DNA from 3 places in the Pseudomonas sp. 8_5_2 genome. Region 2 is predicted to be linked to each of the others. Evidence: riboswitches for the same ligand, from Rfam matches in the RefSeq annotation. Region 2 holds a riboswitch; each other region holds the start of a gene.
What was found. A riboswitch is a leader RNA that binds a small molecule or an ion and turns the genes downstream of it on or off. The one in region 2 is predicted to bind cobalamin.

Region 1 (10,463 bases), 1.5 Mb from region 2:
GGCGTGTTCGATGGCTTCACAGTCGGTGGCCACGGTGCGTACCCTGATCATCCTGGCCCCGCCTTTGATGCGATGAGCCAAGGCACGCACGTCCTCATCCGGGGCGTCTGGGGACAGCGCGCGCAGGGCGGCCAGGTCTTCGTCGACGCTTTGTGACAGCTGCTCAAGCAAATGCCGGGTCAACTGCTCATCGTTCTGGGTCAAGTGGCGCAGCTCGGCCAGGTCGAACCCGCCGTGGGCTGCTTTAAGGGGCTGTTGCCGAGGGCGTGCCTGCGTCAGGTGCGCCTTGAGGGTGCGCAGGCCAATTGGCTTGAACAGGCATTCGTCCATGCCGCTGGCCAGGCAGCGGGTACGCTCCTCGGCCTGGGCATTGGCCGTTACCCCGAGAATCCGGCACGCCGGCAGGCCAAGGTCGGCCTCCAGGCTACGGATACGCCGGGTAAGCGCGTGGCCGTCCATGACCGGCATGCTGCAATCGGTGATCACCAAATCGAAGCATCCGTCCTGCCAGTGGGCCAGGGCGATTTCGCCATTCTGCGCCAAGGTCACACGATGCCCCATGGTGTGCAGTTGGCGCTCCAGCAGCAGCAGGTTGGCGGGGTAGTCGTCGACCACCAGAATATTCAGCGGCCCGCCGCTGCTTTCAGGGGCCGGCACTTCCTGTTCAGCTTGTACGGGTGCCGCGCAGGTGGGCAGCTGCAAGTTGACTTGCACACGGGTGCCGACCCCTTCGACGCTCTGCAAGCTCAAGGTGCCGCCCATCAATTCGGCCAGTGTGCGGCTGATGACCAACCCCAGTCCCGCACCCTGCCGTGCGCGCGGGCCGTCGACCTGGACGAAGGCACTGAACAGTCGGGCCTGGTCGGCAGGGCTGATGCCGATGCCGGTGTCGCGCACGTTCAGTTCGACCGCCAGCATGCTGTGGCCGGCGACCGTTGGCAGCAACAGGCTGGCCTGGACTTCACCGCGGTCGGTGAACTTGATGGCGTTGCTGATCAGGTTGGACAGCACTTGCTTGAGCCGCAGCGGATCAGCCAGCACCCAGACCGGCGCAGCGGGTAGCTCACCGTGCAGGTGCAAGCCCTTGGCCCGGGCATTGCCTTCGAACACGCGCAGGGTGGCCCGCAGCAGCTCGACCAGGTTGGTGGGCACTGGTTGCAGGGTGATATGCCCGGATTCGATACGGGAAATGTCCAGGATATCGCCAATCAGCTCGAGCAGGCCGATCGCAGAGTCGTGGGCGGTCTGCAAAGTCTGGGTGTCGCACCGGCCGCTGCGGCTGTCCTCCAGGGCGAGCTCCAGCAGGCCGATCACGGCATTCATGGGGGTTCGGATTTCATGGCTCATGGTCGCCAGGAAGGTGCTTTTGGTCTGGCTGGCCTGTTCGGCGTCGTCCTTGGCCTGACGCAGCTGTTCGAGCAGCCCGCGGCTCAGCGCCAACTGGTCCTGCAACGCGTGTTTTGCCTCGGTGCGCTGGTTGATCAGCTTGCGCAGGTAGCTGTTCCAGAACACCACCCCTGCCAGCAGCAGGCCGGACAGCACCAGCACCTGCAAGGTCAGGGTGCGGTAATCTCGCCAGGCGCTGTCACTGACCAGCGTGCTGGTCCGCCAGCGGTTGATCAGCTGGTTCAGTTCATCGGGGGGAATGCTCAGCAGTGCCTTGTCGAGAATGGCTTGCAGCTGAGGCTGGTCCGGGGCCACGGCGAAGGCGGCCACGGCCGCGTCGTCATCCAGCACGCTGGCGATGCGCAGGCGGTCCTTGAACACGTGGCTGATGTAGTAGGCGGCATTGATATGGCTGCTCAGGGCAACGTCGGCAGTCCCGTTGGCCACCGCTTCCATCAGGCCTAGCGGGTTGTCCACCTCGACCACCTTGGCCTGGGCGAAGCGTCCCTCCAGCGCCGCCCGTTGCGGGGAGCCGCGCACAAGGGCGATGCGCTGACCGTCCAGTGCCCTGGCCTGCGCCGGTGCGGAGCCATCGTTGCGGGTGACCAGCACCCTTGGGCTGACCAGGTAGGGGCGGGTATAGCGCATCTGCTTCGAACGGTCTGCGCCATAACCCAGGGCACCGATCATCTGCGCCTCACCGCGGGCCAGACGTTCGACCATTTCCTGCGCCGAGGAGCTCTCCAGCGGTTTGAAATGCAGCCCCGTTCGCAGGGAGATCTGCTTGAGCAGGTCGAGGGTGATGCCGCTGGGACGGTGCTGGGCATCGTTGAATGTGAGGGGTGCCAGGCCGGTATTGACCAGCACGTTGACGGTCGGATTGCTGGCTATCCAGGCTTGCTCCTCTGCGCTCAGCACTGACAGGTGGCGCTGAAGCAGCAGGCTGGTGTTGCCGCTGCTCCAGCGGCGCAGGATGTTCAGGCGTTCGCTTTCGCTGATGCGGGCCAACGCCTGATCGACCAGTCGGTGCAAGCGCGGGTTGTCGCTGGCCAAGGCAAAGGCGAACTCGCCAGGGGCAACCTGGCTGAAGTGGTCGATCTTCAGCGTGTTCTGGTAGCTCTTGCCCATGGTGAAATCGGTGCTGATCGCATCGCCCAGGTAGGCGTCGGCCTCGCCGAGCTCGACAGCGGCAAGGCCGGCCAGGGTTGAGCGATACAGGCTTAGCTGGGCCTTGGGATACAGGGCGTGCACGGCGCTGGCCGGCAGGTAATGGTCGACCATGGCCAGGCGCATGCCGGCAAGGTCACGCGCATTCTTCAGGTCACTGCCTTTGCGGGTGACAACGACAGGCAGATCATCGGCATAGGGGGTACTGAGGTTGAGCTCGGCGTCCGCCGCCTCGAATGCGTTGGAGCTGCCCAGCAGGTCGATCCGGCCCTCGCGCAGGGCCGCGATGGCTTCATGGCGGCTGTCGTACCGGCGCACTTCGATCGCAATACCCAGTTGCTCGGCGATGATGCCGGCGTAATCGGCGCTCAGCCCTTCGTAGTCACGCTGGCTGACGTTGATTTCGAACGGTGGATAGTCAGGCCGGGAGCTACCCAGCACCAGCCGCTGTCGTCGCGCGAGCCAGTCACGGTCGTCGCTGGGCAGTTGCAGCGGGGTGGCAGCGCTGACGGAACGCGCCAGCAGCTGTCGGGGTTCGCTGTCGGCAAGCAGACTTGCCGAGGCCGAAAGGCCAATGGCGATAACGGCACTGGCCAGCAGACGTTTCATGGTGGCCAAGCGCTCAGTTGACGTCGTTGCGTCTGGCCAGGTCGACCATTTCAACCAGCGACTCGGTCCTGAGCTTTTCCATGATACGGCCTCGGTAGGTACTGATGGTCTTGGCGCTGAGGTTCATGCAGTGCCCGATGTTCTTGTTGTTTTCACCGCGCGCCAGGCGCCGCAGCACTTCCATTTCACGGTTGGAGAGGCTTTCCAGGCGCACGGGTTCGCTCTCCAGCGAGTTGCTGTTGACCGACATCTGCGGGAAGGTCGAATAGCCCTTGATCAGGGCCTTGAGGGCAAACACCAACGGATCGGTATCTTCATCCTTGGTGACGAAGGCGCCGATGCCGGCATCCAGACAGCGGCGTACGTACAGATCGGTGGCCTGACCGGTCAGGACCATGATTTTCGGCACTGCCTCCAGGCACTGCAGGCGTTTGATCACTTCCATGCCGTCCAGCCCGGGTAGCCCGATGTCCAGAATTACAACGTCCGGGCGCAGCTCGCGGGCCACCTGCGCCACGATCCGGCCGTCGCCCACTTCGCCGACAACATGGAAGCGCTCGCGCTCGAGGATAGTGCGCAAAGCGACCCGGACGATCGGGTGGTCATCGACGATCAGCACGGTTGTCATGAGAAAACTCCTGTCAGGATGTGGTCCGCCTTCCTGGATCACTCAGGAATACGTCTGCAAGCGGGTTAATCGGAAGCGCTGCAAGATACGACCAATCCTGAAGTTTGGTAATGCCGAGTATAGAAGTGTTGATAATCCTCGGGTGCCTTGTTGAAAATTCCTACAAATAATGGAAAGACATCACCGCTAACAAGGCGGAGTGTCGATTTTCTGGTCGGTCAATTGCAGGCGAGGTGTGTTTTATTCACGCGCAAGGGCGAGGCGGGGTTGTTGGCCAAGGCCTGGCCGACCCGCGTCGGACGGGTCACCAGCTGGCCTTTGCAGTTCGGGCAATAGCCCTGCAAGCGGGTTTCGACGCAGGTGCGGCAGAAGGTGCATTCAAAGGAACAGATCAGCGCGTCAGGGCTGTCGCCAGGCAGGTCGATATCGCAGCATTCGCAGTTGGGGCGTAGATCCAGCATGAGCTTGACTCCGGTTCGCAAGCGGGAACCCGGAGTCTGCTACGCCTGTGGTGAGCCTGGCAATGCTCAGTCGCCAGGGCGATACAAGTGGGCGTGCCCTGCGCGGTACAAGGCCGAATCGGCGAACGGAGTGTTGCCCAGCACATGCCCCACCAGAATCAGTGCGGTGCGGCGGAAGTCCTTGGCGGCGACACGTTCGGCGATGTCGCCAAGGCTGCCACGAACCCAGTCCTGGTCTGGCCATGTGGCGCGGTGCACGACCGCCACCGGGCAGTCTGCGCCATAGTGTGGCAGCAGTTCGTCGACGATCCGCGAGAGGTGCTTGACCCCCAGGTGAATCGCAAGCGTGCTGCCATGGCGCGCCAGGTCCGCCAGCTGCTCGCCGGGTGGCATCGGCGAGCTGTCGCCATAGCGGGTCAGGATCACCGTCTGTGCCACCTGCGGCAGGGTCAGCTCGCAGCCGAGCAGGGCGGCGCTGGCGGCCGTTGCGGTGACACCGGGGATGATCTGGTAATCGATACCCAGCGCCTGCAGGTGGCGGATCTGCTCGCCGATGGCGCCGTACAGGCTGGGGTCGCCGCTATGCACGCGGGCGATGTCCTGGCCTTGCTGGTGCGCCGTGCGCATGGCGGCGATGATCTGCTCCAGGTGCAGCTCGGCACTGTTGATCACGGTTTCGGCCCGGTGGCCTTCGAGCACGGCAGCAGGCACCAGCGAGCCGGCGTAGATGATCACCGGGCACTGACGAATCAGCCGTTGCCCCTTGACCGTGATCAGTTCCGGGTCGCCGGGGCCGGCGCCGATGAAGTAGACCGTCATGGAAAGTCCTTGCAAGAAATGAGGGTGCAGCGTTCAGCAGGCCAGCGCGAGGGTTGCCGGGCCCATCACCTGGCGTGTGAGCAGCAACCGCGCGGTGCCGAGCCGCTGGCTGGCCAGGGCCAACGCCGCGCTCTCGGCCACCCCCCAGCAACCCGTGTGGGCATGGGCCACAGCAGAACGGTGGCTGAGCAGGGGGGAGTAGGGTTGCAGTTGCGCGCCATGGTACAGCACCAAAGGCAAACCGAGGTGTTCGGCCAGTTGCTGCAACCCCGGTTCGTTGGCCTTCAGGCTGATGCTGGCGATACCGTGCAGGTCGGCCAGCGCCAGGCCCTGATTATCCAGGGCCTGGCGCAGAAGGCTGAGCAGCGTATCCACCGGGCAGCCCCGGCGGCAGCCAAAACCGGCGTAAAAAACCGGCATCAGGCCTGGCTTGAGCGGCGGAACAGCCAGGCGCTTAGCAGGCCCAGGGCCAGCCAGAAGGCGGCGTTGGTCAGCCAGGAGGCCAGCTTGAACTGGGCTTGCAGTGCTTCGGGAGCCAGGCTTTCGTGCACCTCCGGTTGCGGCGCGCCAATCACATGCGGCACCACCAGCAGCACGGCGCCCAGCGCTTTCAGCAGCCCGTGGCGGGCAAACGCCAGCAAGGCCAGGCCCAGGGCGGTGGCGCTGGCGGTGCCAATCCACCAGGCCTGACGTTGCCCAAGGTCGGCCGCAGCCGTACCTGGCAGTTCTGGGGGCAGGCCCAGGGTTGGCGCGAGGCAGAACACGGCGAAGCCCGCCAGCCCCCACAAAGCCCCCGTGCTGGCGCGCTTCGGAGCGCGCAGGCTGTAGAGCGCGGCCAGGATCAGGGCGAAGCCGACCGCCACCACCAGGTTGCCACCGGTCGTAGACAGCACGCGCTGCCAGCCGTCTTCCGGCGACCAGGCTTCGGCGCTGTGCTCATGGGCAGCGACTTCGCTGCCATGTTCGTGGTGTGCGGCCGGGGCCGAAGACTCGTAGGTTTCCGCCTGAAGAATCAACGGGGCCACCCAGAAGCTTTGCAACAAGGTCAGCAACAAGGCCGCAAGCAGCCCGCTGAAGCCCGCCGTACGGGCAATGCGCGTGATCATCGGGCGTACTCAGTGGCAGGGGAAGGCGGCGCTGTGGCGGGTATCGTGGGCAGCGTTGTGCACGGCCTCGATGTGCGAAAAACCGGCGAAGTAGACCAGGCACAGGCCCAGCAGGCTGGCGCCGACGGCGATGACGACGCGTTGGCTTAGCGTGGTGGGGGTGGCAAGGCTGTGTGGCTTGGCGCTGGTGACGGGCATGACGCGTTCCTCTGCTTTTTTGTGGGCAACGGACAAGCGCGGCAGCCCCGAGCGTGATTGCCCAGGGAATGCGACAGCGCCCGCCCACCGCGGGGTGTTCATGAACGCCAGGCCGGTCTCCGGGCTTGCGAGGAAGAGCAGGGCTCCTGAAAAGCGTCACCTTCCCATGCCGAACTACGGGCACAGTGGTACAGACGCTTCGCTCGCTTACCGTTGCGGGGGCAGCACCGGGCTTGTCCGACCCTGCTGAAGGGCCGCGACGCACCGGTTTCCCGTTTCACCCCAGAAGGGGCACCTGAACGCAGGCATAAGGAGAGCATGGGGCGGGCGTGGCGTCAATTGCGGGATATGAGCTGGGCCCTGATGCCCCCCCTAACAGCGCCTCTCCCGCCCCATCAACCGCGAGCAAACGCCGCCAGCTTCTCCCCGTCCAGGCGATAGCGCACCCACTCGTCCTGCGCCTCGGCCCCCAGCTTCTGGTAAAAGCCGATCGCCGGCTCGTTCCAGTCCAGCACGCTCCACTCCAGCCGCCCGCAGTTGTTCGCTACCGCTTCGCGCGCAATGTGCTGCAGCACTTGCCGCCCCGCGCCATCGCCGCGCTGCTCGGGCGTGATATACAAGTCTTCCAGGTAGATGCCGTTGCGCCCGAGCCAGGTCGAGTAGCTGTAGAAATACACGGCGAAGCCGATTGCCTGGCCATCGCGTTCGCACATCAGGCCATGCACCGTGCTGCCCTCGTCGAACAGGCTGTGCTCGATGTCGGCGACGCTGGCGATCACTTCGTGACGGGCACGCTCATACTCGGCCAGTTCGGTAATGAAGGCCAGAATCTGTTGCGCATCGGTGCGAACGGCAGGGCGAATGGTAACGCTCATGTTGACGGCTTCCTTGATTCGGGTAGCAATACAGTGAGGTGTATCTACATAATTTAATGAAACTGTACTGGTCGCAGGGGAGGGCGACTCCGTTAGTGTGACAGCACCTATAAAGAAAGTGGACCGCCCCTATGCTCGCCTCTGCCGACCTGCTGACCGCCTTCGTGCTGTTTGCCTTCGTGTCCTCCATCACGCCCGGCCCCAACAACACCATGTTGCTGGCCTCTGGGGTGAACTTCGGCGTGCGCCGCTCGATTCCTCACGCTGTGGGCATCAGCGTCGGTTTCATGGTCATGGTGCTGGCCGTTGGTCTGGGCCTGGGCGAGGTGTTCAAGGCGTGGCCGCCGCTGTACACAGTGCTGCGCTACACCGGGGCGGCCTACCTGCTGTACCTGGCCTGGAAAATCGCCACTTCCGGGCCAGTCGGTACGGCTTCGTCCGGTGCTCGCAAACCCATGGGCTTCTGGGGCGCAGCGGCGTTCCAGTGGGTCAATCCAAAGGCCTGGGTGATGGCGGTGGGGGCGATTACAACCTATACACCGGCGCAAGGCTATGTGACCAACGTGATCGTCATCGCCGCCTTGTTCGCCCTGGTCAACCTGCCCAGCGTGGGCGTGTGGGTGATGTTTGGCAGCGCGCTGCGCAACCTGCTGCAGAACCCGCGTTGGCTGATGCTGTTCAATGTCCTGATGGCCCTGTTGCTGGTGATTTCACTGTACCCGCTTCTGTTTGTAGAATCGGCGTTTTCCTAGCCCGCGAGTTGCCCAAGCCCATGCAGTTGATCCCCTGGTCCCACGAATGTGCCGAAGGCTTCACCCTGCGTGGCTGGCGCACCGCGGCCAGCGGCAAGCCGCTGCTGCATTTCTTGCACGGTAACGGCTTCTGCTGCCTGGCCTATCAGCCTTTGCTGATGCGCCTGGGCGAGCATTTCGACCTGTGGCTGTGCGATGTCCAGGGGCACGGTGACAGTGACCATGGCGGGGCGTTTCGCGGCTGGAACCGTACCGCCGCGTTGGCCGTGGAGGCATTTCAGGCCGGGCGTGGCGAGTACGGCGAAGTGCCGCGCTTTGCCGTCGGGCACAGCTTTGGCGGCGTGCTCACCGGGCTGATGCTGGCCAGTGAGCCGCAGCTGTTTGCACGTGCCGTGTTGCTTGACCCGGTGCTGTTCAGCCGGCGCATGCTTGGCGTGATGGGCGCGGCGGCCCTGGTTGGCCTGCACCAGCGCCACGCCCTGGCGCGCAAGGCCGCGAGCCGGCGCAGCCACTGGCCTGATCGCGAAGCGGCGCTCGCTTCACTGCAAGGCCGTGGCATCTTCAAGGGCTGGGCGGATGCGGCGCTGCAGGCCTATGTCGAACATGCCATCGGTGATTGCGGCGAAGCGGTGGTCCTCAAATGCCGGCCCAGCCGTGAGGTGGAAATATTCAGCTCGTTCCCCAGGCGCATGTGGGCAAGCCTTGCTGCGATCAGCACCCCTACGCAGGTGTTGTATGGCGAGCACACCTATCCCTTCGTGCCACACTCGGTAAGTCGGCTGGCGGCGCTCAACCCGAATGTGACTGCGCAACAGGTAGCGGGCGGGCATTGTTTCATGCAGGAGGACCCTGGCAAGGCAGCTGATCAGGTGCTCGATTTCTTGCAGGGCTGATTGTTCCATCCATGGAACGATGCATGCCAAAACGGCTGACTACCGCCCGATTGACATCATTGATAAGGTTATCCCAGCCAAGAGAGGAGCCTTCTCATGAAAAAGATTCTGGGTATCCACCGCAACCCGCACGCTCATTGGGTGGGGGATGGTTTTCCGGTGCGCAGCCTGTTCACCTACGACAACCTGGCCAGCCAGATCAGCCCGTTCCTGCTGCTTGACTATGCCGGCCCCCATGATTTCACCCCGACTGCTGCACGACGGGGTGTCGGCCAGCACCCGCACCGCGGCTTTGAGACTGTGACCATCGTCTATCAGGGCGAGCTGGAGCACCGTGACTCCACCGGCGCTGGCGGTCTGATCGGCCCTGGGGACGTGCAGTGGATGACCGCCGCCAATGGCATCATCCATGAAGAGTTCCACTCCCCAGCCTTCGCCCGCAGCGGCGGCACGCTGGAAATGGTACAGCTGTGGGTCAACCTGCCGGCGCGGGACAAGCGGGCAGCGGCCGGGTATCAGACGCTGCTGGCCAACGACATCCCGGTGGTTGCACTGGACGGCGAGGGCGGTAGCTTGCGGGTCATTGCCGGTAACTACCTTGGGCACCAAGGCCCGGCGCGGACTTTTACCGCAATGGATGTGTGGGACCTGCGCCTGACTGCTGGTGCAGCCTTGCAGCTGCCGGTGGCCGCAGGGCGCAACGCGGCGTTGGTGGTGTTGCGCGGGACCGTGCGGGTCAACGGCGAGCGCGAGGCCGGCCCCTCCAGCCTGGTGCTGCTTGACCCGGCTGGCGAGGACATTACCCTCGAGGCGCCGGAAGGTGCCAGTGTGCTGCTGCTCAGCGGGGAACCGATCGATGAGCCAATCGTCGGCTACGGCCCGTTCGTGATGAACAGCCAGGCCGAGATTGCCGAGTCGTTCGACGATTTCCATGCCGGAAGGTTTGGGCAAATGCAGGATGCGCGGGACGGCGCTGCGCATTGATCATGGCGGATTGAATCGCCCGTACCGGCGACAAGGCCGGTACAGGCTACCGGTTTGCTGGCATGATGCAGCCATGCCCAAGCTCACCCGCCTGCACGCCGTGCGCCGATCACTTCCTACCCCACACCACCACATACTGTGGCTGCGCTACCGTGCCCCCTACCACTGGGCCTCGACCGTGGCATTCCTCGCCGCCCGCTGTATCCCTGGCATCGAAACCTGCCTCGACGGCACCTACAGCCGCTCGTTGGTGATTGCCGGTCAACACGCGGTGATGCACGCCACCCCTTTACCTGACCAACGCCTGCAGGTTCGCCTTGAAGGGGTGCCCTGCGCTGCGCTACCCGGCCTGATCGCCAGGCTTCGCCGGGTATTCAACCTTGACGCCGACCCTGTGCGCATCGCTGCCGAGCTATCTCGTGACCCACTGATGGCCCGGCTGCTGCAACAGCGTCCAGGCCTGCGTGTACCGCAAGGCTGGGACGCTTGCGAGCAGGCGATGCGCACGGTACTCGGGCAGCAGATCAGCGTCGCCGGCGCCATGACCCTGGCCGGCCGGCTGGTGCAACGCCACGGTGTCCCGCT
Region 2 (10,463 bases):
TACACCTACCGGGAGGGCGCGGGCTACAACAACAGCCTGATCGAGGTCTACACGCATGATGATTCGATCAACAGTTTCCTGCGTGAGGGGCAGCGAACCAGCTCGTCGGTCCGCTACCTGAACAAGCTTGCAACCAGTATGGAGCGCCTGCCCCGGGATGCTGCAGTCCCCCTTTACCGCGGCGGGCACGGGGTACGAGGCACCAGTGGCGTGCATTTTTGCAGTGGGCGTTTCAAGGTAGGCGATACATTGGTCAACACCGATCTCTCATCCTTCACCGAAAACCCATACATGATGCGCAAGTTCGCCGCCGACCCGGATGACATGGCCAGTACGGGGGAACTCGGTGTGTTCGATGAAAGTTCAGTGGTGTTCGAACTACCTGCTGGCGCGTATTCGAGTGGCGTTCCGGTCACGGCGTTCTCTGCCTACAAGGAGGAAGCCGAAACCTTGTTCATGCCTGGCGCCTATTTCCAGATCGAGCATATAGGCCAGATCACCGGGGCGGACTACCGCTTTGTCAATGTCCGGTTGCGCCAGGTACCCAAGCCGGCTTCAGGTCCGGTGTATGACTTGCGCACTGGCGTGGTGTTTGCCAGGGATGCCTACCTCGAGCGCCTGGGTAGCCCGCAGTTGGTCGATCGTTTCTTCCCGGCCTGATCTTGTGGCCGTCCCGCTGCTCAGGCTTGTTTGAGCAGCAGCGCCACCCCCGGGAAGTACTGGCCTTGCTCGTTGTGCAGCTTGCGATAGGCATACGGGAAGTACCAGGCGATGGCGCAGGCGGTATGCGTTTTCAGGTCGTCGACCAGGTCCTGCAGTTCTTCGGGGCTGGCGTGCTGGCCTGCTTTCCAGGGGCTGATGAACAGCGCCGCCGCCTTCAACTGGCTCGGGTAGGCGACCTGTCGGGCGAGGGCGGCGGTCTGTTGCAGGGCGCCAGCCATGTCCAGCCGGCCGACCTTCGGCCAGCGCTGGCTTGTACTGAGGTACAGGGCCTCCTCGGCGCTGATGATCGACAGGTCGCAACGCCCTTCGTTTTCGCCTTCGTCGCGCTGCTTCTTGCCGGCGAACTGCTGCAATGCTGCCAGCTCGGCCTGCCAGGCGGCCGCTGCCAGCAGCCCGACGTTGGCAGCGGCGCCGTGCCAGTAAGGGGCTTCAGCATCGCCGGCAAACTGGTTGAAGCGGTCGATGCAGTCGACCCAGCGCTCCAGCACGGGGCTGAGAAACTCCAGGCGCGGGTTGTTGATGATCTGGCCTCGCATGCTGCGCTCTCCTGTTGCAGGTGTGTTCCCATTCACTCGGGGGTGATGGCTATGAGCCATCACTGGGTTGAGTGTGGCACACCTTGGGGATTTGGCCATTGCGCGGTGGCGTGCCTGTTCGACGGCAATGGTCCCGGTTCGATTGACGCTCAGGGTGCAACCCTCTAACCTTCGCGCGTGTTTCAGGTGCCCTGCCAGCCTCGACCTGGCAGGGTGAAACTGGGAAGCCGGTGGGCGCCAGCAGGGCGCGATTCCGGCGCTGCCCCCGCAACGGTAGGTGAGTCGCGGCCGCGCAGGGCCACTGGGTGCCAGCACCCGGGAAGGCGCGCAGGCCCGGGCCAAGGCCCGCTCACAAGCCCGGAGACCGGCCTGAAACTGCCAACGGCATCACGGAGGGTGATGCGCGGTGCACCGTGGCCTGCGGCCGCGGCCCCTGCGCGTTCTCCGTTTGCCTGCCTATTACCTGCCGTCGCGCGTTGCCGTGGCGCCAGCCAGCGGAGAACCCTGATGAGCGAACCCACCGAACGCGACGAACGCCACTTGGCGCGCATGCAGCGCAAGAAGGCGATCATCGACGAACGTATCGCCAATTCCCCCAACGAATGCGGCCTGTTGCTGGTGCTGACCGGCAATGGCAAGGGCAAGAGCAGCTCGGCCTTCGGTATGCTCGCGCGCGCCCTGGGCCATGGCATGCAGTGTGGCGTGGTGCAGTTCATCAAGGGCCGTAACAGCACCGGTGAGGAGCTGTTCTTCCGGCGTTTCCCCGAGCAGGTGCGCTACCACGTGATGGGCGAAGGCTTTACCTGGGAGACCCAGGACCGCCAGCGTGATATCGCCGCCGCCGAAGCGGCCTGGGCCGTTTCGCGCCAGTTGCTGCAGGACCCGAGCGTGCAGTTCGTGGTACTGGATGAGCTGAACATCGCCCTCAAGCATGGCTATCTCGACCTTGACCAGGTGCTTTCCGACATCCAGGCCCGTCCGCCCATGCAGCATGTGATCGTCACCGGCCGTGCGGCCAAGCCCGAGATGATCGAGCTGGCGGACACGGTGACCGAAATGGGCATGCTCAAGCACGCCTTTCAGGCCGGGATCCGCGCACAAAAGGGCGTAGAACTGTGAACCAGCCCCGTCATTGCCCCGCCGTGTTGATCGCGGCACCGGCCTCGGGCCAGGGCAAGACCACCGTTACTGCTGCGTTGGCCCGCTTGCACCGTAACCACGGGCGCAAGGTGCGGGTGTTCAAATGCGGGCCAGATTTTCTCGATCCGATGATTCTGGAACGTGCCAGCGGTGCGCCGGTTTATCAACTGGATTTGTGGATGATCGGTGCCGAGGAAAGCCGCCGCCTGTTGTGGCAAGCCGCAGGTGACGCCGACCTGATCCTGATCGAAGGGGTAATGGGGCTGTTCGACGGCACGCCGTCCAGCGCCGACCTGGCGCGCCACTTTGGCGTGCCGGTGCTGGCGGTGATCGATGGCACGGCCATGGCTCAGACCTTCGGCGCATTGGCCCTGGGCCTGGCACGTTACCAGGCCGACCTGCCATTCGCCGGCGTGCTGGCCAACCGTGTCGGCAGCCTGCGCCACGCGCAACTGCTGGAGGGCAGCCTGACCGAAGGCTTGCGCTGGTACGGTGGCTTGTCGCGCGAGCGTGGCATCGAACTGCCCAGCCGTCACCTGGGCCTGGTCCAGGCCAGCGAGCTGAACGACCTCGACGCACGCCTGGACGCCGCCGCCGAGGCGCTGGGCGCCAGTTGCGATGCTGCCTTGCCGCCGCCAGTGGCCTTTGCCGCGCCCGAGCCACAAGCCAGTGCTGCCTTGCTGGCCGGCGTGCGTATTGGTGTCGCACGGGACGAAGCCTTTGCCTTCACCTATGGCGCCAACCTCGAACTGCTGCGCAACCAGGGTGCACACCTGGAATTTTTCTCGCCGCTGCATGACCGCGAATTGCCTGCGGTCGACAGCCTCTACCTGCCGGGCGGCTACCCTGAACTGCACCACCACGCCCTGGCTGCCAACGCGCCGATGTGCGAGGCGATCCGTGCCCATCACGCCCAGGGAAAACCGCTGCTGGCAGAGTGCGGCGGCATGCTGTACCTGCTTGATGCCCTGACCGATGTGGCCGGCGAACGTGCCGAACTGCTCGGCCTGCTGCCCGGCGAGGCAACCATGCAGAAGCGCCTGGCAGCGCTGGCCCTGCAGGCAGTGGCGCTGCCGGAAGGCACCCTGCGTGGCCACACCTATCACCACTCGCTGACCAGCACCACGCAGGAACCGATCGCTCGCGGCCTGAGCCCCAACGGCGGGCGGGGCAATGAAGCGGTGTATCGCCTGGGGCGGCTGACGGCTTCCTACGTGCACTTCTACTTCCCCTCCAACCCGGACGCGGCGGCGGCGCTGTTGCGACCATGAGCCAGCACGCCTTCAGCGACGCCGAGCGCGCCGCCATTTACCGGGCCATCGGCGAGCGCCGCGACATGCGCCATTTCGCCGCTGGCGAGGTAGCGCCGCAACTGCTTGGCCGCCTGCTGGCTGCCGCGCACCAGGCACCCAGTGTCGGGCTGATGCAGCCCTGGCGCTTCATCCGCATTACCCAGCGTGACCTGCGTACACGTATCCAGGCACTGGTGGAGGCGGAGCGAGTGCGTACCGCCGAGGCGCTGGGCGAGCGCTCCGATGCCTTCATGAAACTGAAGGTGGAGGGCATCAACGACTGTGCCGAGCTACTGGTGGCGGCCTTGATGGACAACCGTGAGTCGCACATATTCGGCCGCCGCACCCTGCCGGAAATGGACCTCGCCTCGCTGGCCTGCGCCATCCAGAACCTCTGGCTGGCCGCCCGGGGCGAAGGCCTGGGCATGGGCTGGGTGTCGCTGTTCGACCCGCAGGCGCTGGCGGCCTTGCTGGGCATGCCGGCCGGGGCCAAACCGGTGGCGGTGCTGTGCCTGGGGCCGGTCACCGAATTCTACCCGGCGCCGATGCTGGTGCAGGAAGGCTGGGCCGAAGACCGGCCCTTGACTGAAATGCTGTTCGAAAACCAATGGGGAGAGCGCCAATGAGCGTGGCCTTGCTGACCGTGGCCGGGGTGGCGCTGGACGCCTTGCTGGGCGAGCCGCAGCGGCGCCACCCGTTGGTGGCGTTCGGCACTATGGCCAGTAACCTCGAGCGCCGCCTGAACGCCGGCGGGCGCGGCTGGCGCAGCCACGGCGTGAGCGCGTGGTTCCTGGCGGTGGTGCCGCTGACCCTGGGGGCGCTGATTCTGTCCTGGCTGCCGTATATCGGCTGGCTGGTGGACGTGCTGGCGCTGTACTGCGCCGTCGGGCTGCGCAGCCTGGGCGAGCATGTACTGCCAGTGGCCAACGCCTTGCGCCAGGGCGACCTGGCAGAGGCACGGCGGCGGGTCGGCTACCTGGTCAGCCGCGAAACCCGCGAACTGGACGAGCCCGCCGTGGCCCGCGCGGCCACCGAGTCGGTGCTGGAAAACGGCAGCGATGCAGTGTTCGCCGCGCTGTTCTGGTTTGTGGTCGCTGGCGCGCCGGGCGTGGTGCTGTACCGCCTGAGCAACACCCTGGATGCCATGTGGGGTTACCGCAACGAGCGCTTCGAGCGCTTTGGCTGGTGTGCGGCGCGCATCGACGATGTGCTCAACTATATTCCCGCAAGGCTGGTGGCGCTGACCTATGCGCTGCTGGGCAAGACCCGCCTGGCCCTGGCCTGCTGGCGCAAGCAGGGCCCGTTGTGGGACAGCCCCAACGCCGGGCCGGTGATGGCCGCCGGTGCCGGTGCGCTGGGGGTCGAGCTGGGCGGCCCGGCGGTGTACCACGGTGAGCTGCATGAACGACCCCGCCTGGGCGAGGGGCCGATGGCCGACGCCGACGCCATCGAGCGTGGCTGGTACCTGGTCCAGCGCGGCGTGTGGCTGTGGCTGCTGGTGATCTGCCTGGGGGCGTATATCAATGCTTGAACACGGTGGCCGCTTGCTGCGCGCTGTGCGGCAATACGGCATTGCTCGCGAGCAATGGCTCGACCTGTCCAGTGGCATCGCGCCTTGGCCGTTCCCTATCCCTTCGATCCCTGTGGATGCCTGGGCCCGCCTGCCGGAAACCGAGGACGGCCTGGAAGATGCAGCGCGCACCTACTACGGTGCCCGTCAATTGCTGCCAGTGGCCGGTTCGCAGGCCGCGATCCAGGCATTGCCGCAGCTGCGCGCAGCCGGCCGGGTAGGGGTGCTGACCCCGTGCTATGCCGAGCACCCGTATGCATGGCAGCGGGCGGGGCATCAGCTGCTGGAGCTGGATGAAACGCAGGTCGAGGCGGCGCTCGACACGCTCGATGTGCTGGTGCTGGTCAACCCCAACAACCCAACGGGGCGCCGGGTGCCGCGTGAGCGCCTGCTGGCCTGGCATGCTCGCTTGGCCGCCCGCGGTGGCTGGTTGCTGGTCGATGAAGCGTTTATCGACAACACACCTGCCGAAGGCGTGGTCGGTTGCGCCGAACGCCCAGGCCTGATCGTGCTGCGCTCGTTTGGCAAATTCTTCGGCCTGGCTGGCGTGCGCCTGGGTTTTGTTGCTGCCGAGCGCAGCCTGCTGCTGCGCCTGGCTGAGCTGCTCGGCCCTTGGACCGTGAACGGCCCGACCCGGGTGCTGGCCCAGGCCTGCCTGGCCGATCAAGCCGCCCAGCGTCAGCAGATCGAACGCTGCGCTGGCGCCAGCCAGCGGCTGGCCGAGCTTTTACGCAGCGCTGGCCTGGCGCCCAGCGGTGGCTGCGACCTGTTCCAGTACGTGCGTAGCCAGCACGCTGTGCAATTGCATGACTTCCTCGCCCGCCGCGGCATCCTCGTGCGCCTGTTCGAGCAGCCTCTGGCCGTGCGCCTTGGGCTGCCCGCTTGCGCGGCAGATGAACAGCGCCTGGCCCAGGCCCTGGCGGATTACCAGAAGGAAACAGCATGACCACCCTCATGGTGCAGGGCACCACCTCTGATGCGGGCAAGAGCACCCTGGTGACCGCGCTGTGCCGCTGGCTGTTGCGCCAGGGCGTCGGCGTGGTGCCGTTCAAACCGCAGAACATGGCGTTGAACAGCGCGGTAACTGCCGACGGCGGTGAAATCGGCCGGGCCCAGGCCGTGCAGGCCCAGGCCTGCAGGCTGGCGCCGCACACCGACATGAACCCGGTGCTGCTCAAGCCCAACAGCGACACCGGCGCCCAGGTGATCATCCATGGCCGCGCCGTCACCAGCATGAACGCGGTGGCCTACCACGACTACAAGGTCATCGCCATGCAGGCGGTGCTGGCCTCGCACCAGCGCCTGAGCGCCGTCTGGCCAGTGGTGATGGTCGAAGGTGCGGGGTCGCCGGCAGAGATCAACCTGCGTGCCGGCGATATCGCCAACATGGGCTTTGCCGAAGCGGTGGACTGCCCGGTGATCCTGGTCGCCGACATCAACCGCGGCGGTGTATTCGCCCATCTGGTCGGCACCCTCGAACTGCTGTCGCCTAGTGAGCAGGCGCGGGTCAAGGGATTTGTCATCAATCGCTTCCGCGGTGACATTGCCTTGCTGCAACCGGGGCTGGACTGGCTGGAAGAGCGTACCGGCAAGCCGGTGCTTGGTGTGCTGCCGTATGTGACCGACCTGCACCTGGAGGCCGAAGACGGCATCGATGTGCGCCAGGGCGCCAAGCACGAGCGCGTGCTCAAGGTGATCGTGCCGGTACTGCCGCGCATCAGCAACCACACCGACTTCGACCCGCTGCGCCTGCACCCGCAGGTAGACCTGCAGTTCATCGGTCCGGGTCAGCCGATTCCGGCTGCCGACCTGATCATCCTGCCGGGCTCCAAGAGCGTGCGCGGCGACCTGGCACAGTTGCGCGAGCGCGGTTGGGAAAAGGCCATCGCGCGGCATTTGCGCTATGGCGGCAAGTTGATTGGTATTTGCGGCGGCTTGCAAATGCTGGGTCGCGAAGTGCATGACCCGCTGGGCCTCGAAGGCCCTGCAGGCTCAAGCCTGGGGCTTGGCCTGCTCGACTATGCCACGGTGCTGGAAGCTGAAAAGCAACTGCGCAACGTTGCTGGCACGCTGAACCTGGAAGCAGCGGCGGTGGCAGGCTATGAAATTCACGCTGGCGTCACCACGGGGCCTGCCCTGGAGCATCCTGCAGTGACGCTGGCTGATGGCCGCTGTGACGGTGCTGTCAGTGCTGATGGCCAGGTGCTCGCCACTTATCTGCACGGTTTGTTCGAAGGCAGCCAGTCGTGCGCGGCGCTGCTGCGCTGGGCAGGGCTGGAGGATGTGCAGACCATCGACTACCAGGCTCTGCGCGAACGCGATATCGAACGCCTGGCCGATCTGGTGGAGAAGCACCTGGACACGGCGCAATTGCGTCAACTTTGTGGGGTGGCCTGATATGCGCAGCCTTGTACTCGGTGGTGCCCGCTCCGGTAAAAGCCGCCTGGCCGAACAACTGGCCAGTGATAGCGGCCTGCCAGTGACCTACATTGCCACCAGCCAGCCGCTGGACGGTGAGATGAACGAGCGCGTGCTGCTGCACCGCCAGCGGCGGCCGGATGACTGGGGGCTGATCGAAGAGCCGCTGGCTCTGGCCGCAGTGCTCCGTGCCAACGCGGCAGAAGGGCGCTGCCTGCTGGTGGATTGCCTGACCCTGTGGCTGACCAACCTGTTGATGCTGGAAGACCAACAGCGCCTGGCCGAGGAACGTGATGCCCTGCTGGCCTGCCTGGAGCCATTGCCTGGCACTATCATCCTGGTCAGTAATGAAACTGGCTTGGGGGTAGTGCCCATGGGGGAGCTGACCCGGCGTTATGTCGATTTGGCCGGGTGGTTGCATCAGGCGGTGGCCGAGCGTTGTCAGCGCGTGGTGCTGACGGTGGCGGGGTTGCCGTTGGTGCTGAAAGGGGCTGGGTTGTGAGGGGCCGTCATGAATGCTTTGAGCCGGGAAGTGTCCGCCTTGAGTATTCCGCCGCCGGTGAGATCGAGCGCCGCCCGCGCGGCGCATCGCCGGCAAGCCAGCTCCCACCTCTGTTTCTAACCAGTTATACCTGTGCAATTGGCGCGCGTCCCCCTGGAGCACGACGCAGTATCGAAGGGGACAACCAAGGGACCGCGCGCTAATGGATCAGGAGTAATTGGCCCGAAACAGATGTAGGAGCTGGCTTGCCGGCGATGCGCCGCGCGGGCGGCGCTCGATCTCACAGGCGCCGAAATACTCAAGGCGGACACCTCCCGGTCCACCACACTCACAACTCTTTTCCCAACCTGAAACAGGCCTACACCCATGACCCAACCCTGGTGGCAAACCCCCTGCCAACCCCAAGACAGCGTCGCCATGGACCAGGCCCGCGCCCGTCAGCAACAGCTGACCAAACCCGCAGGCTCGCTCGGCCAGCTGGAGGGCCTGGCCATCCAGCTGGCCGGTCTGCAAGGCCGTGAGCGACCAAGCCTGGACCAGCTCGCGATCAGCATTTTCGCCGGCGACCACGGCGTAGTCGAAGAGGGCATCTCGGCCTATCCGCAGGCGGTGACCGGCCAGATGCTGCGCAACTTCGTCGGCGGCGGCGCGGCAATCAGTGTGCTGGCGCGCCAGCTGCAGGGCAGCCTGGAAGTGATCGACCTGGGCACCATCGACGCTCATCTCGAGCTCCCCGGCGTGCGCCATCTGCGCCTGGGCACCGGTACGGCCAACTTCGCCCGCCAGCCAGCGATGACCGAAGGTCAGTTACACGCCGCCCTGCAGGCCGGCCGCGACAGCGCCCTGCGCGCAGCCGAACAGGGCGCGCAGTTGTTCATCGGTGGCGAGATGGGCATTGGCAACACCACGGCCGCCGCGGCCTTGGCCAGCATCCTGCTGGGCTGCCCGGCCCTTGAACTGAGCGGTCCTGGCACGGGCCTGGACGCCGCCGGTGTGCGGCACAAGGCCGAGGTCATCGAACGGGCGCTGAGCCTGCATGGCCTGCAAGCGGATGATCCACTGCAAGCACTGGGCTGTGTCGGCGGCTTTGAAATCGCGGCTTTGGTCGGCGCCTACATCGGCTGCGCGCAGGCAGGTATCGCGGTGCTGGTGGATGGCTTCATCTGCAGCGTCGCCGCGCTGCTGGCCGTGCGCCTCAACCCGCAGTGCCGGGCCTGGCTGCTATTTGCCCATCAAGGCGCAGAGCCTGGGCACAAGGCCCTGCTTGCCGCGCTGCAGGCCGAGCCATTGCTGGCCTTGGGGCTGCGCCTGGGCGAGGGGAGCGGGGCTGCCCTGGCCGTGCCGCTGCTACGCCTGGCCTGTGCGCTGCACGGGCAGATGGCAACCTTTGCCGAAGCTGCAGTGGCGGACCGCCCGGCATGATCCTCGACCTGCTGCGCCACGGTGAAACGGAACAGGGCGGCCTGCGTGGCAGCCTCGACGATGCCCTGACCGACAAGGGCTGGGCGCAGATGCGCAGCGCGGTTGCCCAGGCCGGCCCCTGGGAGGTACTGGTCAGCTCGCCGTTGCAGCGCTGTGCGCGCTTTGCCGATGAACTGGGCGCACGGCTGAACCTGCCGGTGCAGCGAGAGCCCGCACTGCAGGAGCTGCACTTCGGCGATTGGGAAGGCCGCAGCGCCGCACAGATCATGGAAGATCAGGCGGATGCGCTGGGGCGTTTCTGGGCAGACCCTTACGCCTTCACACCGCCCAATGGCGAGCCGGTCGAAGCGTTTGCCCAGCGTGTGCTGGAGGCTATCGAGCGCCTGGCCGGTCAGCATGCCGGCAAACGCGTGCTGCTGGTGACGCATGGCGGGGTCATGCGGCTGTTGCTGGCGCGTGCCCGTGGCTTGCCCAGGGCGCAGTTGCTGCAGGTCGAAGTCGGGCATGGTGCGTTGATGCGGCTGGTACCGAACGACCACGGGCAACTGCTGGAGGGGCGTTGAAATGCTGCCGTTCTGGATTGCCTTGCAGTTTCTCAGCAGCTTGCCCGTAAGCCTGCCGGGTATGCCGGCACCGCGCGAAGTGGGGCGTTCCCTTTTGTATTACCCGCTGGTGGGGCTGCTGCTTGGCCTGCTGCTGTGGCTGGCCAGCCAGCTACTGCAAGGTACCCCGGCACCACTGCACGCGGCTTTGCTGCTGACGCTGTGGGTACTGCTCAGTGGCGCCTTGCACCTGGATGGCTTGGCTGACAGTGCTGATGCATGGCTAGGTGGTTTCGGCGACCGTGACCGCACACTGCG
Region 3 (10,463 bases), 2.5 Mb from region 2:
CAGCGTGCAGGATGCGGTAACCCGTTCACCGGGCATTACCTACATCGGCTCGCCAGGCGATGGCGGGACGGGGCTTGCAGCTCGCGGCTTCACCGGGCACGGCTCGGTGATGACGCTGTTCGACGGCGCGCGCATGTATGCCGGCGCGGGCACCCAGACATTCCCGGTCGACCCGTGGATGGTGGAGCGCATCGACGTGCTGCGTGGCCCGGCGTCGGTGCTGTATGGCGAGGGTGCAACCGGTGCGGTGGTCAATGTGATCCCGAAAAAGCCCTTCAGCGGCGACATCCGCAATCACCTGCGCCTGGGTTACGGTTCATGGGACCGCCAGCAGCTCGGGCTGGACAGTGGCGGTAGCCTGGACGAACGCCTGAGCTACCGGCTTACGCTGAACCAGCAAGCCGGCAATGGCTGGGTTGACCGCACCCCCTCGCACAGCCTGGCGCTCAGCGCCGCGTTGCGCTTCGACGCCACTGACGACCTCAGCTTCACCCTCGCCCACGAGCGCGGCGATGCCAAGCCTGCCAATTACTACGGCACGCCGCTGATCGACGGCCACTACCGCAGCAGCCTGCGCTACAAGAACTACAACGTGCAGAACGACAAGCAGCACTACGTCGATGAGTGGACCCGCCTGACCACGGACTGGACGCTGAGCGACCAGGTCAGCGCCAGCAACCAGCTGTACTACATGAAAAGCCGCCGCCACTGGCGCAATGCCGAGGCGTACAGCTGGGACGCCGCGCGCCAGCAGCTGCTACGCGGCAGCTACCTGGAGATCAAGCACAACCAGGAGCAGTTCGGCGACCGTCAGACGTTCGCCTTCGATCACAGCCTGTTCGGGCTGGCCAGCAAGACGGTGGTGGGTGCCGAGTACAACAAGGTCCGTTTCAACATCGACAGCAATGCGCCGTACGACGATGTGGGCGGCGACTACATCGACCCGTGGCAGCCGCAACCGGGCGACTTCCACAGCGCCTCGCCGCTGCGACCGCAATCGCTCGCCACCACCGGCACCTTCGCGCTGTTTGCGGAAAACCGCCTGCAACTCACCGATCGCCTGTCGCTGGTGACCGGCGTGCGCCGTGACCAGAACCATATCGACCGCGACAACCTGGGCAATGACAGCCGCAGCGACCGCAGCCTGCAAGGCGGCAACTGGCGCGCCGGGCTGGTTTTTGCGCTGACGGAGGATCTGTCGTTGTACGGCCAGTATTCCACCAGCGAGGACGGGGTAGACAACCTCATCAGCCTGAGCCCGGCACAGATGCACTACGACCTGACCGAAGCGAAGCAGACCGAAGTGGGCCTTAAGCAGCGCTTTTGGGAGGGGCGCGGCGAATGGACATTGGCGGCCTACCATATCGTCAAGAACAAGCTGCTGGTGGACGACCCGCTCACCCACGACAAGCAGCAGGCCGGCCAGCAGACCTCGGATGGCCTGGAGGCGACCCTGGAGCTGGCGCTGGCGCATCAGTGGCAGGTGTCGGTAAACGCGTCGCTGGTGCGCGCCAGGTATGACGACTTTGACGAGACGGTGGGTGGTGTAGCCCAGGACCGCGCGGGCAACCGGCCGGCAAACGTGCCCCGGCGCACGGCCAACCTGTGGTTGAGCAAAGGCTTTGGCCAGCAGGTCGAGGCCGGCGTGGGTGCGCGCTACGTGGATGAGCGTTATGCCGACACCGCCAATACCCAGAGCGCCCCCGGGTATACCGTGGTCGATGCCAATATCGCCTGGCGGGTGTTGCCGGATGTGCGTTTGGGCTTGCAGGTGAACAACGTGTTTGACAGGGAGTATGTGGTGTCGGCGTTCAGTGGTGAGCAGTGGTTGATGGGGATGCCACGGGCCTGGTTTGCGACGGTGGATTATAGGTTTTGAACTGGGTTGCCTGGGTCGGCTTGTTTGGGGCAGGGCTGGCATAGGGATCGCATCAGGGCTGACAGGCGCTGCATATCTGGTGGCAACCACCAGGCAACACAAAAACCCCTACCCATCAAACCCCAATAAGTTATAAGATAACATTCCATTTGACATCCATTCTTGCCAGCGATCCCCCATGACAAGCGCCAGCGCCACCCCTACCCTGCTTACCCAGCGCCTGCAGAGCATCGACGCCCTGCGCGGCCTGGTGATCCTGTTCATGCTCCTGGACCATGTCCGCGAAACCTTCTTCCTGCACCATCAGGTCGGCGACCCGATGGCCATCGACACCACCGAACCGTCGCTATTCGTCAGCCGCACCCTGGCGCACCTGTGTGCGCCCGTGTTCGTCCTGCTGACCGGCCTGTCAGCCTGGCTGTACGGCGAGAAGTACCAGGGCCGTAGCGATGTCTCGGCGTTTCTGTTCAAGCGCGGGCTGTTCCTGGTGGTGCTGGAGTTCACCCTGGTCAACTTCGCCTGGACCTTCCAACTGCCGCCCAGCGTGATCTACCTGCAAGTGATCTGGGCGATCGGCGTCAGCATGATCGCCCTGTCGCTGCTGGTGTGGCTGCCACGCGCAGCCCTGATCGCCGTGGGCGCGATGATCATCGCCGGCCACAACCTGCTTGATGGCCTGCACTTCGGTGTGGAGTCGGCCCTGCACGTGCCATGGGCGATCCTGCATGACCGCGGCTGGCTGGAGTTCTCCGACAACCTGCGCCTGCGCACCTCCTACCCGGTGCTGCCGTGGATCGGCGTGATCGCCCTGGGTTACGGCCTGGGCCCCTGGTTCGCGCGCGGCAGCGAAGCCGGTCGACGCCAGCAGCGCTTGCGGGTGGCCGGGCTGATCGCACTACTGGGCTTTGTCGTGCTGCGCATGCTCAACGGCTACGGCGAGGCGCCCTGGAATGGTTACCCGACCCTCACGCAAACCCTGATGAGTTTCTTCAACATCACCAAATACCCACCGTCGCTGCTGTTCCTGGCCCTGACCCTGGGCTGTGGCCTGCTGCTGCTGCGCGCCTTCGAGCGTGCCGGGCAGGCGCGCTGGATCAGCGCCCTGGCGGTGTTCGGTGCGGCGCCGATGTTCTTCTACCTGCTGCACCTGTATGTGTTGAAGCTGCTGTACCTGGCCAGCGTGGCGCTGTTCGGTCTCAACCAGGGCGACTACTTCGGCTTTGACGGCATCGCCGCGGTATGGCTGGCCGCGGTATTGCTGGCGGTTTCGCTGTACCTGCCGGTGCGCGGGTTCGCCCGCCTGAAGGCGCGGCGGCGCGACATCACCTGGCTGAAGTACTTCTGAAAAGCGTTTTAACCGGCGGCGTGATGGTCTACCATGCGGGCCGCCGGTTTCCACCACGGAAATAATAGGGAATCCCAGGCCTGCCAACACGGGCCAAACGGAACTGCCCCCGCAACTGTAGATGCCGAGCCTGCTCCATCGATGCCACTGGGTGACCGACCCGGGAAGGCCGGAGCCGGGCCATGACGCATCAGTCAGGAGACCTGCCGGCCTGCATTCACCAACCGGCGGGGTGTCCGGGATTGGCTATCAGTGTTGCCCCTGCCGCCAGCGGGGGCTCGGCGATGCCTGTCCGTGCGTTCCTCACCAGAACTGTCCGATAGGAGATCGCCCCGCATGCTGCCCCGCATCGCCACCCTGCTCGCCGGCCTTGGTTTTACCGGCCTGGCCCAGGCCGCCGCCACTCACTACCCGCTGACTGTCGATAACTGCGGCCAGCCGCAGACCTTCGCCCAGGCACCGGAACGCGCCGTCACCATCGGCCAGGCCGGCACCGAAATGCTCTACGCACTGGGGCTTGGTGACAAACTGGCGGGTACCTCGCTGTGGTTCAACAACGTGCTGCCCGAATACCAGGCACAGAACGACAAAGTGCCGCGCCTGGCCGACAACGACCCCAGCTTTGAGGCGGTAGCAGGCAAGCGCCCGCAACTGGTGGCGGTGCAGTTCGAATGGATGGTCGGCGCCCAGGGCGTGGTCGGCACCCGTGAACAGTTCGACGAACTGAACATCCCCACCTACCTGCTGCCCTCGGACTGCGAAGGCAAGGACAACCTGGTGGGCGCAGACGGCACTCGCCTGCAGGCGTTCCAGGTCGACAGCATCTACAAGAGCGTCAGCCAGCTGGCCGAGATCTTCGACGTGCAGGACCGCGGCACCGCGCTGAACACCGAACTGAAAGGCCGCCTGGACAGCGCCAGGGCGCAATTGGCCGGCAAGGACCTGTCGGCGACCTCGGCGCTGTTCTGGTTCTCCAGCGCCGACCTGGACATCGACCCCTACGTGGCAGGCCGCCAAGGGGTCGCCGACTTCATGCTGCGCAGCCTCGGCGTGCGCAACGTGGTCGAGTCCAGTGAGGAATGGCCAACCGTGGGCTGGGAAACACTGGCCAAGGCCAACCCGACCTGGCTGATCATCGCGCGCATGGACCGTCGCCGCTTCCCCGCCGATGACTACCAGAAGAAGCTTGAATTCCTGCGCAGCGACCCGGTTACCCGCAACATGGACGCGGTCAGGCACGACCGCATCATCATCCTCGATGCCGACGCCATGCAGGCGGGTATCCGCCTGTTCCGCGGTGTGCAGACGTTGGCCAGTGCCTTCGCCAGCGGTAAAGCAGCGCCGTGATGAGCCGCCTGCTACCCAGCCTCGCAGTTGCCCTGGCAGCCCTGCTGGCGGCGCTGCTGGCCGGCACCGTAATCGGCGAAACCAGCCTGTCGCCGAGCGCGGTCGGCCAGGTCCTGGCCAACCATTTGTGGCAGGCCGGCTACCCGGTCGACCCGATCGACGCCGGCATCGTCTGGAACTACCGCCTGACCCGCACCCTGGTCGCCGCAGCCTGCGGTGCCGGCCTGGCCACCTGCGGGGTGATCCTGCAGGCGCTGTTGCGCAACCCGCTGGCCGAACCGTACCTGCTCGGGCTGTCGGCCGGCGCCTCGACTGGCGCGGTGCTGGTCGGCCTGCTGGGGCTAGGCAGCCTGGCACTGAGCATGTCTGCCGGCGCCTTCATCGGCGCCGTGGCGGCATTCGCCCTGGTGCTGGTGCTGGCCCGCGCGGCCGGGCCCAGCAGCAACAACGCGCAGGTGATACTCGCCGGTATCGCCGGCTCGCAACTGTTCAACGCCCTGACAGCGTTCCTGATCACCAAGTCGGCCACTGCCGAGCAGGCGCGCGGCATCCTGTTCTGGCTGCTGGGCAACCTCAGTGGTGTGCGCTGGCCCTCGGTGTGGCTGGCGGTGCCGGTGGCGCTGTGCGGTTTGCTGGTGTGCCTGTGGCATCGCCGCGCGCTGGATGCCTTCACTTTTGGCGTCGATTCGGCTGCGTCGCTGGGCATCCCGGTGCGCCGTACCCAGTTGCTGCTGATCAGCTGCGCGGCGCTGGTGACGGCGGTGATGGTGTCCATCGTCGGCGCCATCGGCTTTGTCGGCCTGGTAATCCCGCATGCCCTGCGGCTGATCCTCGGCCCCGGCCACAGCCGTCTGCTGCCGGCCAGCGCCCTGGGCGGCGCGCTGTTCCTGATTGCCGCCGACATCCTTTCGCGCACGCTGATCAGCGGCCAGGTAATCCCGGTTGGTGTTGTCACCGCACTGATCGGCGCACCGGTCTTCGCCTTGATTCTGGTCAGCCGTCGAGGGCGCCCATGACAGTCATGACCGCGCTACAGCTCGCTCCCTTGAGCTGCCAGGGCCTGGGGCTGCAACTGGCCGGCAGAACCGTGCTCGAGGCTATCGACCTCGATGTGGTGAGTGGCGAAACCCTGGGCATCGTCGGCCCCAACGGCTCCGGCAAATCCTCGCTGCTGAAGTTGCTGGCGGGGCTGCGCAAACCGGCCAGCGGCAGCGTGCAGCTACTGGGCGAACCCCTGGCGCGGTTGCCGCGCCGTCGTGTTGCTCAGGCCCTGGCACTGGTCGAGCAGCAGGCCGACACCCTCGATGCGATCAGCGTATTCGACGCCGTGGCCCTTGGCCGTACACCCTGGCTGTCGGCACTGGCACCGTTTGCCTCGCACGACCGCGCCATCGTCGAGCAAGCCTTGGCCGACCTCGATGCCCTGCACCTGCGCACACGCCTGTGGGGCTCGCTGTCCGGTGGCGAGCGCCAGCGCGTGCACATCGCCCGCGCCCTGGCGCAGCGGCCGCAGGTGTTGCTGCTGGACGAGCCGACCAACCACCTGGATATCCAGCACCAGCTGAGCCTGCTGCAACAGGTGCAGGCGCTGCCGGTAACCACCCTGGTGGCCCTGCACGACCTCAACCAGGCGCTCACCTGCGACCGCATCGCGGTACTCGACCAAGGCCGCCTGGTCGCCCTCGGCAAACCGTTCGAGGTACTCACCCCCGAACGCCTGCTGAGCACCTTTGGCGTCCATGCCCGCTACCTCACCGACCCTTTCGACGGCGCGCGCATCCTGCGTTTCCGCGCCCCCTGAACCAGGAAGTTCTGCCCATGCTGTTGCGCCCTGTCGCCCTGCTGCTCGCCAGCGCCCTGCTTGCCCCGGCCGCGCTGGCCGAGGTGCATGAAGTGAAAATGCTCAACCGTGGCAGCGAGGGGGCAATGGTCTATGAGCCGGACCACCTGCACATCGCCCCCGGCGACAGCGTGCGCTTCCTGCCCACCCAGAGCGGCCACAACGCAGCCAGCGTCGCAGGGTTGCTGCCCGCCGGCGCCGAACCGTTCAAGAGCAAGCTGAACCAGCCGTTCGAGCAGACGTTCAGCGTGCCCGGGGTGTACGGCATCCAGTGCATTGCGCACCTGGCGATGGGCATGGTGATGCTGATCCAGGTGGGTGACGCGCCGGCTGCAGAACTGCCCGCCAGCTTGCCGGCACGGGCCAAAACGCGCTTTGCAGCACAACTGCAAAAGCTTGGGGCCGGGCAATGACCCGACTGCTGCTGGCCCTACCGCTGCTGGGCCTTGCCCCCTTCGCCCAGGCCGAATCCGCCCAGTCGCAAAGCAATGGTTTTGTCGAGGATGGCAGCTGGAATATCCTCAACCGCAGCGTGTTCGACCAGCGCGACTTCAAGCATGGCGGGCGCAACAGCGCTGCGCGCAATGCCTACAAGCCACGTAGCGAGCGCAACGGCAAGGCCGAGGAATGGGCCTATGGCTTGATGGGCAGCGTGCAGTCCGGCTTCACCCAAGGGCTGATCGGTGTCGGCGTGGATGCCCATGCCTATCTGGGCGTGCAGCTCGACAGCGGCGGCGGCCGCGCGGGCAAGGCGCGCCTGCTGGGGGTGGACAACGCTGGCCACCCAAAAAACCAGTACAGCCGCGCAGGGGCTGCGCTGAAGCTGCGCCTGTCCAATACCGTGCTGTCTTATGGTGAGCAACGGATCAAGACCCCGGTGTTCAGCTCGTCCGACAGCCGCCTGCTGCCCGAGACCGCCACCGGCTTCTTCCTCACCAGCAACGAGTTCGACACCCTCAAGCTGGTGGCCGGGCATTTCAACGAAAGTACCGACCGCAATGCGTCCAGCCACGACCAAGGCTTTGTGGTGAACTATTCCAACGGCCGCCAGGGCAACAGCTTCGACCTGGCGGGCGTAGTCTGGAACCCCGCCCCCGCCTTCAGCGGCAGCCTCTACAGCTCACGCTACGAGGACAGCTGGAACCAGCACTACCTGGGCAGCACGCTCAGCCATGCCCTGGATGATCGCCGCAGTATCAGCCTGGACCTCAACCTGTACCGCACCACCGACACCGGCAAGGCGCTGTCAGGGCGTATCGACAACACCACCTGGAGCCTGGTCTCGCGCTACAACCAAGGGCCGCACGGTTTCAGCCTGGGCTGGCAGCAGGTGGACGGCAATACGCCTTTCGATTACGTGACCCGAGGGGCGATCTTCATTGCCAACGCGGTGCAGATGTCGGACTTCAACGCGCCGAACGAAAAGTCGTGGCAGGCCCGCTATGACCTGAATATGGGCGCCTACGGCGTGCCGGGGCTGAACCTGACGGCGTTGTACGTGCGCGGGTTCGATATCGATGGCAGCCACGTCGACCCTGCGGGCGGTTATGCGTACCTGGGCTACGGCAAGGGTGGCAAGCATTGGGAGCGGGACCTGGAGGCGCGCTATGTGGTGCAGAGTGGCAAAGCCAAGGGCACCACGTTTTCGCTGAGGCATAACGTGCACCGGGGCAATACGGCGCAGGCAGAGCTGGATGGGGACCAGATACGCTTGGCGGTGGAATGGCCGTTGTCGGGGGCGTTCTGACACCCCCGCGTTGCTTGAGTCGGGGCTGATGCGCTGATCCGTGTATTGGCTGGACCGGCCCTTTCGCGGGTAAACCCGCTCCTACAGGGTCCCTGCTAAATCAGTCAGCTATGTGCAGTTCCAGGAGCGGTTTAGCCGCGAAGAGGCCAGCGCGGCGCTTTGTCATTGTCAGCCCAGGCGCAACTGCATGTGGGTGGTCTGCCAGACCGGGTCCTGCTCCACATCCACCACCGCGAACCCTTGCCGCTGCCAGAACGCGATCGCCCCCGGCAGGAACGGGTGGGTATGCAGGTACAGGCAGTCGACACCCGCCTGCTCCGCTCGCTCGCGCAATGCCGCAAACAACGCCGCGGCCAGGCCATGCCGACGGTAGGCCGGCGAGACGAACAGGCGCACCACCTCGACCACCCGCCGGGCGTGGTAATCGAGCTGGGCAAAGCGGTGGTCATAAGGCAGATAGCCGATCACCGCCACCAGCTGCCCGTCATCACGGGCCTCCAGAAAGCAGCCCGCGCCGTCCAGGTAGGTCTCGGCGAACTGCGCCAGGTCACGCGGCAACGGTGCATTGGCCAGCATCGGGAACAGCTCGCGGCGGGCGCTGTCGACAAACGCCACGACTTCGGCAATGGCGTCGCGCGCCACAGGTTGCAGGGTGCAGTTCGGCATGTGGCTCATGGCAGTGGTCGAAAGGCCAGAGTTCTACCCCAGTGTGCCGCGCAAGGCAAATCACAGGGCTCGTCGTGGCCCGCTGGACATCGGTATAATCGGCAGTCTTCACTGCCCGACCAGGCCACCTCATGCCTCGCTTCCAGACGTTGCTGTTGCCCCTGCTGCTGACTGCCGCCCTTGCCGCCTGCGACCAGAAACCCTCTCGTGAACAACAGATCCTTGCCCAGTTGCCGCTGCAGGATGCCTACACGCACAACATCGAACGCATGGCCGTGCTCCTGCGCCGCACCCACCCCCAGTTGCCGCAAGCGACCATCGAGCAAGTGCTGCGCAAGCACCTGACCGTCGAGGACCAGCGCCAGGACCTGTTCCGGCTGTACAGCGAAAAGAACTTCAGCGACGCCGAGTTCGCCACCATCGTGGCCGCCACCCAGGACCCGGCCAAGGCCCGCGCCCTGGAGGACACCGAAGCCGGCAAACGCCTGAGCGAGAAACTCACCGCACTGATGCGCGAAAGCGCCCGCGACGTGAAGGTGCAAGCCCTGGTAGAACAGCGTATGCAGCAGGTGGAAGACGAGCTGAGCGCGCTGCAAAAAGCCGGTTCCTGAGCGCCGCTGCCCACACCACCCACCGCATCGACCGAGGTCAGGATTGCCACACGCCAAGCACGGATTGCGCCTGGATCTACGCACACTCATTCTGGTGCTGTGCGCCTTTACCGCCCTGGTCATGCTGTGCGCCAGCTATTTTGCCAGCTACCGGGTGCAGCGCCAGCTGCTGATCGACCACGCCCTTGAAGCCAACCGGGTGTATGCATCAAAGCTGGCAGCCATCACCGAAACCTTCATCGGCAACGCCTTGCAGCAGCTGTCGTTCAGTGCCGGTGTGCAAAGCCGGCAGCTGGGCGACGGCGCAGCCCTGCAAGGGGAAACCGACCGCGTCCTGGGCCAGAGCATGGCCTTCAACTCAACGTTCGTGATCGATACCAACGGCGTGCTGCTGGCGATTTCACCGGCGCCGCTGCGGCACCTGGTCGGTAGCCGTATGCAGTCGCCCGGCGTGCAGGAGGCGCTGCAGGCGCGCAGCCCGCTGGTTTCCACTCCTTACGTGTCGGCGGCCAGCAACCTGGTGGTGGCGCTGTCGCACCCCATGTTCGACAGCAACGGCCGCTACCTCGGGTACGTTGGCGGCAGCTTGTACCTGCGTGAGCGCAACATTCTCAACAGCCTGCTGGGCGAGCACTTCTACAAGGACGGTTCATACCTGTATGTGGTCGACCGTAACCGGCGGCTGTTGTATCACCCCGACAGTCAGCGGGTGGGCTCGGTGGTGCAAGGCAACGCCCTGATCGACCAATTGACCACACTGGGCAGCGGCACCCGGCAACTGACCAACAGCCAGGGCGTGGAAATGCTCGCCGGTTTCGCCAACGTGCCCAGCGCTGGCTGGGGCGTTGTGGCGCAGCAGCCGTTGGCGCAGACAGTAGCGCCACTGAGCCACCTGATACTCAACGTGGTTGGCACCTCGGCCCCCTTCGCGCTGGTGGGCAGCCTGCTGCTGTGGTGGCTGGCGATGACCATTGCCCGGCCACTCTGGCAACTGGCCGCAGGCGCCCGTTCGATGGACCGCGCTGGCA

Region 1: linked by a shared signal. The riboswitch ahead of AC5O5R_RS13135 (CbtB domain-containing protein) and the one ahead of cobO (cob(I)yrinic acid a,c-diamide adenosyltransferase) in region 2 are both predicted to bind cobalamin.
Region 3: linked by a shared signal. The riboswitch ahead of AC5O5R_RS17730 (ABC transporter substrate-binding protein) and the one ahead of cobO (cob(I)yrinic acid a,c-diamide adenosyltransferase) in region 2 are both predicted to bind cobalamin.

The regions. Positions count from the first base shown of each region.
Region 1 is NZ_CM181238.1:2,859,238-2,869,700, forward strand. Features, by position in the region: gene AC5O5R_RS13105 (transporter substrate-binding domain-containing protein) at 1-3,162, opposite strand, end outside; gene AC5O5R_RS13110 (response regulator transcription factor) at 3,176-3,790, opposite strand; gene AC5O5R_RS13115 (DUF1272 domain-containing protein) at 4,009-4,251, opposite strand; gene cobM (precorrin-4 C(11)-methyltransferase) at 4,318-5,070, opposite strand; gene AC5O5R_RS13125 (cobalamin biosynthesis protein) at 5,104-5,490, opposite strand; gene AC5O5R_RS13130 (CbtA family protein) at 5,490-6,176, opposite strand; gene AC5O5R_RS13135 (CbtB domain-containing protein) at 6,186-6,374, opposite strand; cobalamin riboswitch at 6,467-6,688, opposite strand; gene AC5O5R_RS13140 (GNAT family N-acetyltransferase) at 6,770-7,249, opposite strand; gene AC5O5R_RS13145 (LysE family translocator) at 7,381-8,001, shown strand; gene AC5O5R_RS13150 (alpha/beta fold hydrolase) at 8,022-8,894, shown strand; gene AC5O5R_RS13155 (pirin family protein) at 8,991-9,878, shown strand; gene AC5O5R_RS13160 (DNA-3-methyladenine glycosylase family protein) at 9,952-10,463, shown strand, end outside.
Region 2 is NZ_CM181238.1:1,341,547-1,352,009, forward strand. Features, by position in the region: gene AC5O5R_RS06140 (hypothetical protein) at 1-660, shown strand, start outside; gene AC5O5R_RS06145 (hypothetical protein) at 681-1,259, opposite strand; cobalamin riboswitch at 1,427-1,646, shown strand; gene cobO (cob(I)yrinic acid a,c-diamide adenosyltransferase) at 1,767-2,378, shown strand; gene AC5O5R_RS06155 (cobyrinic acid a,c-diamide synthase CobB) at 2,375-3,670, shown strand; gene bluB (5,6-dimethylbenzimidazole synthase) at 3,667-4,317, shown strand; gene cbiB (adenosylcobinamide-phosphate synthase CbiB) at 4,314-5,222, shown strand; gene cobD (threonine-phosphate decarboxylase CobD) at 5,215-6,207, shown strand; gene AC5O5R_RS06175 (cobyric acid synthase) at 6,204-7,658, shown strand; gene cobU (bifunctional adenosylcobinamide kinase/adenosylcobinamide-phosphate guanylyltransferase) at 7,660-8,181, shown strand; gene cobT (nicotinate-nucleotide--dimethylbenzimidazole phosphoribosyltransferase) at 8,548-9,603, shown strand; gene cobC (alpha-ribazole phosphatase family protein) at 9,600-10,166, shown strand; gene AC5O5R_RS06195 (adenosylcobinamide-GDP ribazoletransferase) at 10,168-10,463, shown strand, end outside.
Region 3 is NZ_CM181238.1:3,834,988-3,845,450, forward strand. Features, by position in the region: gene AC5O5R_RS17720 (TonB-dependent receptor) at 1-1,879, shown strand, start outside; gene AC5O5R_RS17725 (acetyltransferase domain-containing protein) at 2,058-3,224, shown strand; cobalamin riboswitch at 3,252-3,449, shown strand; gene AC5O5R_RS17730 (ABC transporter substrate-binding protein) at 3,561-4,571, shown strand; gene AC5O5R_RS17735 (FecCD family ABC transporter permease) at 4,571-5,587, shown strand; gene AC5O5R_RS17740 (ABC transporter ATP-binding protein) at 5,584-6,372, shown strand; gene AC5O5R_RS17745 (pseudoazurin) at 6,390-6,824, shown strand; gene AC5O5R_RS17750 (OprD family porin) at 6,821-8,158, shown strand; gene AC5O5R_RS17755 (GNAT family N-acetyltransferase) at 8,327-8,824, opposite strand; gene AC5O5R_RS17760 (hypothetical protein) at 8,956-9,435, shown strand; gene AC5O5R_RS17765 (sensor domain-containing diguanylate cyclase) at 9,479-10,463, shown strand, end outside.